Regions from separate parts of the Caloramator sp. genome, predicted to be linked through region 3. Evidence: predicted binding sites of a transcription regulator. Region 3 holds the regulator's gene; each other region holds the start of a gene.
What was found. The regulator HrcA, encoded in region 3, represses chaperone genes, less so after heat shock. The targets are predictions, from matches to a motif close to TGTTAGCACTCNNNNNNNNNGAGTGCTAACA.
Positions count from the first base shown of each region.

Region 1: groES (co-chaperone GroES) is a predicted target of HrcA. The motif match lies at 1,327-1,357, and genes of this name have one in related genera.
Region 2: JG776_RS08650 (PTS transporter subunit IIBC) is a predicted target of HrcA. The motif match lies at 1,876-1,906, and genes of this name have one in related genera.

Region 1 covers NZ_JAIHAO010000052.1:2,768-6,061, forward strand. The annotation lists gene JG776_RS11335 (DNA-3-methyladenine glycosylase) at 1-561, shown strand, start outside; gene JG776_RS11340 (ACT domain-containing protein) at 573-1,004, shown strand; gene groES (co-chaperone GroES) at 1,410-1,694, shown strand; gene groL (chaperonin GroEL) at 1,716-3,294, shown strand, end outside.
Region 2 covers NZ_JAIHAO010000025.1:29,831-33,124, forward strand. The annotation lists gene JG776_RS08645 (endonuclease/exonuclease/phosphatase family protein) at 1-211, opposite strand, end outside; gene JG776_RS08650 (PTS transporter subunit IIBC) at 214-1,857, opposite strand; gene JG776_RS08655 (hypothetical protein) at 2,134-2,421, opposite strand; gene JG776_RS08660 (glycosyl hydrolase family 8) at 2,636-3,294, shown strand, end outside.
Region 3 covers NZ_JAIHAO010000007.1:70,759-74,052, forward strand. The annotation lists gene dnaK (molecular chaperone DnaK) at 1-602, opposite strand, end outside; gene grpE (nucleotide exchange factor GrpE) at 621-1,205, opposite strand; gene hrcA (heat-inducible transcriptional repressor HrcA) at 1,219-2,244, opposite strand; gene hemW (radical SAM family heme chaperone HemW) at 2,358-3,294, opposite strand, start outside.

The DNA of each region.
Region 1 (3,294 bases), on a different contig from region 3:
AGAATTTTAAATCAGGATATGTTTGAAATAGTTGTATCCTTTATAATATCAGCCAACAACAGAATACCAATGATTAAAAGAGCAGTTGAAAACATATCAAGAAGATATGGAAAAGAAATTGAATTTGAGGGCAAAATATATTATTCTTTTCCAACCCCAGATAGTTTAAAAAGAGCAAACATAAAAGAATTGGAGGAGTGTGGGGTTGGTTTTAGAGCACCTTATATAGTAGATACTGTTTCAAAGATATATAAGGGAGAAGTTGATTTAAATATCATAAAGGAACTTGATACTGATGAAGCCTTTAGAGAGCTTACTAATCTTAAGGGAATAGGGCCAAAGGTTGCAGATTGTATTTTGCTTTTTTCTATGCAAAAGTATGATGCCTTTCCAGTTGATGTATGGGTTAAAAGAGTTATGCAGCACTTTTATCTTGCACCAGATGTTAGTTTAAATAAAATACGTCAATTTGGAAGGGATAAATTTAAATTTTATGCTGGCTTTGCGCAGCAGTATTTATTTTATTATGCAAGAGAATTTAAAGGTAAGGATGCGTTTTAAGGAGGGGGACAATGCAAAATAAGAAGTACTATGTAGTAGAGGCAGGAGTTTTACCTGAAGTATTTATTAAAGTTATGGAGGTAAAAAAGCTTTTAAATCAAGGAAAGTACAACAGAGTAAATGATGCAGTTAAAGAAGTAGGAATAAGTAGAAGTACCTACTATAAGTATAAGGACAGCATATTTGAGTTTTACGAAAACAAAACTCAAATACTTACACTTGCAATGATACTTGATCATATATCAGGTGTTCTTTCAAAAATATTAGATGTTGTTGCAAAGGCAAATGGTAACATACTTACTATAAACCAAAGCATACCTCAAGAGGATTTTGCAATGGTTTCAATGTCCATAGACACAATAGCTCTAAACCAAAATCCAGATGAATTAATTGACATCATTAAGAACCTGCCAGGAGTTAGAAAGATTCAGATTATAAAGTGATGAAATACATAAACAAGATTAGTCCCATAAGGAGTTTTTAGGTTTTTAACTTATATTAAAGACATGGCCTAAAAACTTTAAGGGACTTTTTTATTAAAATCAGTTGTAAATATATGAGTTATAAATGCATAACTTTATAATACTTGGCAATAATATTAGGTGTGTATGAATTGGATAATATTAAAATAAAAAGAAAAAATGCAAATTCAAGTGAAATAAGTAGATAATTAAACTAAAATTACGATAATATGGAATACATAAAGATTTAGCTAATATTTACAGAGTTGATTATAAAATAAAAAATATTTAATATTATAAGTGTGATTAGCACTCGAACATAGTGAGTGCTAACAAACAAAGATAATAAAAAATTTACATAAAAATATAGTCTAAGGAGGGGTTAGAATGAATCTTAGACCACTTGGTGACAGAGTAGTTATTAAAAAGATTGAAGCTGAAGAGACAACTAAGAGCGGAATTGTTCTACCAGGTTCAGCAAAGGAAAAGCCACAAATGGCAGAAGTTATTGCAGTAGGACCAGGGGGATATGTTGACGGAAAAGAAGTAAAGATGGAAGTAAAGGTTGGAGATAAGGTAATATTCTCAAAATATGCAGGAAATGAAGTTAAGATTGATGGTGTTGAGTACACAATCCTAAGACAAGATGATATCCTTGCAATAGTAGAATAATTTTAAAGGGGGTAGAGAAATATGGCAAAGGAAATAATGTTCGGTGAAGAAGCAAGACGTGCAATGCAAAGAGGTGTTGATAAGCTTGCTAACACTGTTAAAATAACACTTGGACCAAAGGGAAGAAACGTTGTACTTGATAAGAAGTTTGGTGCACCACTTATAACTAACGATGGTGTATCAATAGCAAGAGAAATAGAATTAGAAGATCCATATGAAAATATGGGTGCTCAACTTGTTAAGGAAGTTGCAACTAAGACAAATGATGTTGCAGGTGATGGTACTACAACTGCAACACTACTTGCACAAGCTATAATAAGAGAAGGATTAAAGAACGTTACAGCTGGTGCAAATCCAATGCTAGTTAGAACTGGTATTAAGAAGGCTGTTGACGTTGCTGTTGATGAAATAAAGAAGATATCAAAGCAAGTTAACGGTAAGGAAGATATAGCAAGAGTTGCATCAATATCAGCTGCTGACGAAGAAATAGGTCAACTTATAGCTGATGCTATGGAAAAGGTAGGTAACGAAGGGGTTATCACAGTAGAAGAATCAAAGACAATGGGAACAGAACTTGAAGTTGTTGAAGGAATGCAATTTGATAGAGGATACATCAGCCCATATATGGTAACTGATGCTGAAAAGATGGAAGCTGTTTTAGATGACCCATTCATATTAATAACAGACAAGAAGATATCAAATATCCAAGACATTCTTCCAGTTCTTGAACAAATCGTTCAACAAGGAAGAAAGCTACTTATCATAGCTGAAGACGTTGAAGGTGAAGCACTTGCAACACTTGTTGTTAACAAGCTAAGAGGAACATTTACTTGTGTTGCTGTTAAGGCTCCAGGCTTTGGAGACAGAAGAAAGGAAATGCTACAAGACATTGCTATCCTAACAGGTGGTCAAGTAATTTCAGAAGAACTTGGAAGAGACCTAAAGGAAGCAGACATCACAATGCTTGGACGTGCTGAAAGAGTTAAGATTACAAAGGAAAACACTACTATCGTAAATGGTAGAGGAGATAAGGAAGAAATTAAGGCAAGAGTTGCTCAAATAAGAGCTCAAATAGAAGAAACTACTTCAGACTTCGATAGAGAAAAACTACAAGAAAGACTTGCTAAGCTTGCAGGTGGAGTTGCAGTAATCAAGGTTGGTGCTGCTACTGAAACAGAACTTAAGGAAAAGAAACTAAGAATAGAAGACGCTCTAAATGCTACAAAGGCTGCTGTAGAAGAAGGCATAGTGCCAGGTGGTGGTACAGCATACATCAACGTAATTCCAGCAGTTGCAGAACTTGCTGAAAAGGAAACAGAACAAGACGTTAAGGTTGGTGTAAACATAGTTAAGAGAGCACTTGAAGAACCAGTTAGACAAATAGCTGAAAATGCTGGATTTGATGGTGCAGTTGTAGTAGAAAGAGTTAAGGCATCAGATAAGGGTGTAGGATTTGATGCTCTACACGAAAGATATATCAATATGATTGAAAACGGAATAGTTGACCCAACTAAGGTTACAAGATCAGCACTTCAAAACGCTGCATCAGTTGCTTCAACATTCCTAACAACAGAAGCTGTGGTTGCTGAACTTCCAGAAA
Region 2 (3,294 bases), on a different contig from region 3:
TTGAAATTTGGTTTATTTTATTCATAAGTAGGAGGGCAAAGTTGTCCTCCTTAACTATTCCCATAGCTACTTTATTTTCAATTAGCTGATTTACCTCCTGAAGAGAAACCACATCATATCCCTTTTCAATGATATCCTTTGCAATAATATCAAGCTTTTCAAGCTGATTCTCCTCAATCCAGGAATGGCAGTTTAGTGTTAATAGCTTCATTATTATGCCCCCAATATATCGTTTATATCCGATTTTAATATATCCGCCTTAGGCCCGTATATTGCTTGTATTCCCTTATCCTTTATAATTAGTCCAACAGCTCCATTTTCCTTCCATTTGCTTTGTTCTGCAACCTTTGCTGTGTCAACAACTGTAACTCTAAGTCTTGTCATACAAGCATCAACTTCAACAATGTTTTCACGTCCTCCTAAAAGTTCTATTATTTTAAATGCCAATTCTCTATTGCCTGCATTAGTAGTTGTTGCAGCAGCCTCATCCTCTGCATCAAGTTGATTTTCTCCACGTCCTGGAGTTAGTATGTTAAACTTCTTTATTGCGAACCTAAATCCAAAGAAGTTTACAGCAAAGAATAGAAGGCAAGTAAATACAAAGTTTAATAGATCCTTTGCAAGTCCTGCATTTACTATCATTGGTGTACGTGTTAAAAGTTCTATAAAACCAAAGGCGTGTATTCTTAAGTTTATAAGGTCTGCCATTGCAAAGGCAAGTCCTGTAAACACTGCATATCCAAAGAATAGTATAGGTGATGTAAACATAAACATAAATTCAATTGGTTCTGTAACTCCTGTTAAAAATACTGCAAGTGCAGCAGATAAAAACATTGATTTGTATTGAGGTCTTTTTTGCTTCTCAACGCTCATATACATTGCAAGTGCAGCACCTATTAATGATGCAGTTGAAGTTACGATTTGTCCAACCTTAAATCTTGCTGGATGTACTGTAGCAAGTAGTTTATTGTATGTAGCCATATCGCCGGCTGCCTTTAGGTTGTTAAGGTCTGTAATCCAAGCAAGCCAAAGAGGGTCTTGTCCGTAAACAACTTGTCCAACTTTATCTCCAGTCAGTATGTTGTAAACTCCACCAAGTTCTGTATAGTTCATAGGTATAGTAATCATATGGTGAAGACCAAATGGAAGTAGAATTCTCTCAAGGGTTCCATATATGAATGTTGAGACAAATGGGGCATTGTCCCTTGATGTTGCAATCCACTTACCAAATGTGTTTATACCAGTTTGTACGATTGGCCAAAAGATTGAAAGTATAGTTGCTGTTACAACTGAACCTAATATAACTACAAAAGGAACAAACCTTTTACCGTTAAAGAATGAAAGTGCGTTTGGAAGTTTGTTGTAGTTGTAGTATTTGTTATAAAGTGCGGCACCTAAGAAACCTGCTATTATACCAACAAATACACCCATATTAAGTGCTGGAGCACCAAGTACAGATGTAAAGTAGTCCTTAACAACTAAATTTGAGCCAAATATTGTTTTAACAGTTGCGTTTGCATCCTGAAGCATTGCACCATTTACGCCAAATATTGCACCTGTTACACGGTTTATTAGTATAAAGGCTATAAGTGCAGCAAAGGCACCACCAGCTCTTTCCTTTGCCCAAGAACCACCTATTGCAACTGCAAATAGTATGTGAAGATTTACAATTATTCCCCAACCTAAATCTTCAATTATTCTTGCAATCGTCTGTGCAAGTGTTACGTCCCCAAATAGAATTCCAATAAGTTTTCCAATTGAAATCATAAGTCCTGCTGCAGGCATTACTGCGACTACAACCATAAGTGCTTTTCCAAATTTTTGCCAGAAATCAAAGGTGAATATTTTTTTAGACATTTTAAAACCTCCTTTTAATGTGAGCAAACGATTGCATAGAGCGTAAAAAAATATTTGATGGACTTTACCATCAAATATTTCAGATAATTAACAATTGTAGTATATAGTAAAAAAAGTCTGATGTCAAGAAACCTAAGATTAATAAAAATATTAAAAATATAAAGAATTAAATAAGTAACCTCATAGGATGGTGTACTCCCGCCTACTTATATAAGGGGGAGTTGAATTTTATTGATTAAGTTAAAATGAGTTTTAAGGGGAGAAATTTTAACCAATTTATATTTCATTTATGTTGGTAACATCGTATTTTTTAACAAGAGTAACTTTTTTATCTGAACTTTTATAAATATTACAATCAAATCTATATCCTCTAATACCCTTTAGCTGAAGCTCTCTTAATATGTTAAATATAGGGTTTGAATCAAAACATTCAAATACTAAGTCCTTATCACAGCTATTACATATTCCGTCTATTTCAATAACATCGAAGTTGTTGTTTATTATATCCTCTGCTATCTCATCTATTTTGTTTTCATAAGTTAGGTTGATATGGTATAAATTCATCTTAAGTCGCCTCCAAAAATAAAAAATTCAGATTATTTTCAATATTAGTATAAATCAATCTGCAGAGCTTGTCAATAAATTAACCAAGATTTAACCTGTTCTATTTAACCCCTTTGACAAATATAATTTTATAAGACATAGGGGAGTGATTGTTATTAAAAGGTACATATTGATTGTTATAGTTCTCATATTTCTTGTAATGTGGGAGGGGAATATGAATAGTAAAAGGTTAAATTTTGAGTATGATTATCCTTGTGTGACGCCTGATGAAAAAATACTAAGGGAATTTGTAGAGAAAAAACTAATCAGTGAATATGGAGGTATATTTACCAACTATAAAATGGAGTTTGGTTCAAGGGATGTTTTGTCAGAATCTGAGGGACTTATTATGCTCTATTATCTATACATAAAGGATGAGGCAGGATACAGGATGCATTATGAGTTTGTAATGGATAAAATGATGCTTAAAAATAATTTGGTATCTTGGCGGGTTGGTGAGGATTATCAATATTCGTCATCTGCTTCAATAGATGATTTAAGAATTATAAGGGCACTTTTAATAGGGTATAGTGTTTTTGGTAATAGAGAGTACTTCAATCTTGCTAAAAGGATTATAGCCTCTGTTAAAAAATATGAATGTAGAAATGGCTTTTTAGTAGACTATTATGATGGATATACAAAGTCAGGAACTATTACTTTATCCTATATAGATTTATACACAATAAATCTTATTAGCAATTACGAGCTAAGTTTTAAAAGCATATATGAAAACTCAAAATGGGTTTTAGAAAATGGGAAGATAGAGGGCACTCCCTTTTTTAGAAATAGATATAATTTAAGAACAAAACAATATTCAAGTGAGTATAAGGTTGA
Region 3 (3,294 bases):
CCACCAAGATGTGTATTACCATTTGTAGCTTTAACTTCAAATACTCCATCTCCTATTTCAAGTATTGAAACATCAAATGTACCTCCACCTAAATCATATACAAGTATCTTTTGGTTTTTATCCATCTTATCTAATCCATAAGCCAAAGATGCTGCTGTTGGTTCATTTATTATTCTTAATACTTCAAGCCCTGCTATTCTTCCAGCATCCTTTGTTGCTTGTCTTTGACTATCATTAAAATATGCTGGAACAGTAATAACTGCTTGTGTAACTGGTTCTCCAAGATAAGCCTCAGCATCTGCCTTTAGCTTCATCAAAATCATTGCTGAAATTTCTTGTGGAGTATATTCCTTATCATCTATTTTTACCTTGTGATCTGTTCCCATATGTCTTTTAATTGATATAATTGTTCTATCTGGGTTTGTTATTGCTTGTCTTTTTGCAACTTGACCTACAATTCTTTCTCCATTTGGTTTAAATGCAACTACTGATGGTGTAGTTCTTGAACCTTCTGAATTTGGAATTACAACTGGTTCTCCACCTTCCATTACGGCAACACAAGAGTTTGTAGTACCAAGGTCAATTCCTATTACCTTTCCCATTTTATCTCCTCCTCTTTATTAATTTGCGACCTTAACCATACTGTATCTTAATATTTTTTCTTTATATTTATACCCTTTTTGGAAAACCTCAACTATTACATTTTCCTCAAGGTTTTCATCTTCTATATGCATTACTGCATTATGAAAGTTAGGATCGAATTTTTCATTAAGAGCAGGTATTTCTTCAATACCTAACTTTGTTAAAGTATCTTTAAACAATTTCAATGTCATTTCTACACCTTCATAAAGTGGTGTTCTTTCTTCCGTTGAAATAACAGCTCTCTCTAAATTATCAAGAATTGGTAATATGTTTTTAATAGCATCAGCAAATCCATCATCATATATTGTCTCTTTTTCTTTTTGTGTTCTTCTTCTGTAATTATCAAATTCAGCCTTTGTCCTTCTTAAAAGTTCTAAATACTCATTACACTCCTTAGTCTTTTCATCAAGCTGATTTTTTATATCAATTAGCTCGTCTTTGTTTTCATCATTTATATCATTATTTACTTCCTTTTCAGATTCTAAGTCTTCTATTTTTTCAATTATTTCTTCCTTCTCTTCCTTTTCAAGTTCATTTTCATTCACTTTTATTTCCTCTGTCACACTATCACCTCTACTATAGAGTTTTTTCAAAAACTTCACTTAAAACATTAGAAATTGATTTTAATATGCCAATAACTCTTGCATAATCCATTCTTTTAGGACCAATTATTCCAATTGTACCTGCAGTTTTATCTGCAATATTATATGTTGCCTTTACAATACTACAATCTTTTATTTTATCATTTTCATTTTCACAACCTATATAAACACAAAAATTATTAGTATCTTCAGCAAAAACATTTGTAAGTAATTTTTTGTCCTCTATAAAGGATAAAAATGTTTTTGCTTTATCTTTATCATCATATTCAGGGTATTCAAATATGTTAGTTGTTCCCTCAAGATATACTTCTGCATCATCTTCCTTTAAACTTTCATATACAACAGATATGATAGCAGAAAATATCTCACTATATTCCCTCATATGACTTTGTATATCAGAAATTACTGTAAGTCCAATATCATTAATAGTTAATCCTGATAATTTTTCATTTAATAGATTATTCAATTTTAAAATTTTAGAATCATCGACTGCATTAGGTGATTTTATCACTACATTTTTTATAATACCTGTATCTGTAACAACAACAGCAACAATATCGTAGTCACTTACACGTATTAACTGGAGTGACCTTATTGAACTCTTTCTAACAGAAGGAGTCAGTACAGCAGATGTATATTTTGTGATATCAGATATTAATTTAGTTGTCCTTTTAATAATTTTATCTAATTCATTTATAGTTTGAATTTGAAGCATATATTTAATTTTTTCTATTTCCTGTGGGGATGGATATTTAATTTCCATTATTTGATCTACATAGTACCTATATCCTCTGTCAGAGGGAATTCTTCCAGCCGATGTATGGGGTTGTTCTAATAGTCCTAGATCTTCTAAGTCCGCCATTTCATTTCTAATGGTTGCTGGACTTATATCAGTCAAATATTTTTTAGCTATAGTTCTTGATCCAACTGGTTCAGCAGTTTCTATATAATCTGTCACAATAGCCTCTAATATTTTTCTTTTTCTCTCTCCTAGTTCCATTATTCCACCCCCTTTTCTTGTTAGCACTCATTAATCACGAGTGCTAATCACTACGATTTTAAAATATCACTATTAAAATATTTTGTCAATATATGCATTATTATAATAAAATTTCATTTTAAAAAGGAAACAAAGACTAAATTGGATAAATCTCGTCCTTTCTCTGTTAATCTTATATTTTCTCCATATTTCTCAATTAATCCCTTATCAATCAGGTCTAATATCTCATTACCATAGACCTGCATAACATCCTCATTAAATTTACTTTTAAACTTATTAATATTTATTCCACAATTCATTCTTAAACCTAAAAACATAAATTCAGCCATATGTTCTTCCTTAGTCAAAATATTTTTTTCTTCTATTGCATTACCATAGTTTTTTATATTATAAATATATTTTTTTATATCTTTAACATTACTATACCTAATACCATTTATATATGAATGTGCACCTGCACCCACCCCAATATACTCATCGTCGCTCCAATAAATAATATTATGTCTACATTCATAGCCTATTTTTGCAAAATTTGATATTTCATATTGGTTATAGCCATTCTCTTTGAGCAGACTTGTCATTTTATGATAAAGCAATCTTTCCTCTTCTTCATCAAGCAAATTTAATTCATCATTTTGATATAAATTATAAAATTTGGTATTCTCTTCTATTATTAAGCTATAACAGGAAATATGCTGCGGCTCTAACTTTATTACATTTAACAATGTCTCTATGAATTCCTTTACATTTTGATCCGGCAAGTTAAACATCAAGTCCACATTTATATTTTTAAAACCCAAACTTTTTGCATCTTTAAAATTAATTAAAAACTGTTCATAGGTATGAATTCTTCCTAATTTTTTCAATACTTTATTATCTGTACTTTGTAAACCTATTGATAATCTATTTACACCATATTTTTTTAACATATTAAGCTTCTCTAAATTTAAAGTACCAGGATTGGCTTCTATTGTAAATTCCTTTGGTGTAAACTTTTCAAGCGAACTTAATAATTTTTCTAAATTTTTGATAGATAAAATGGTGGGAGTA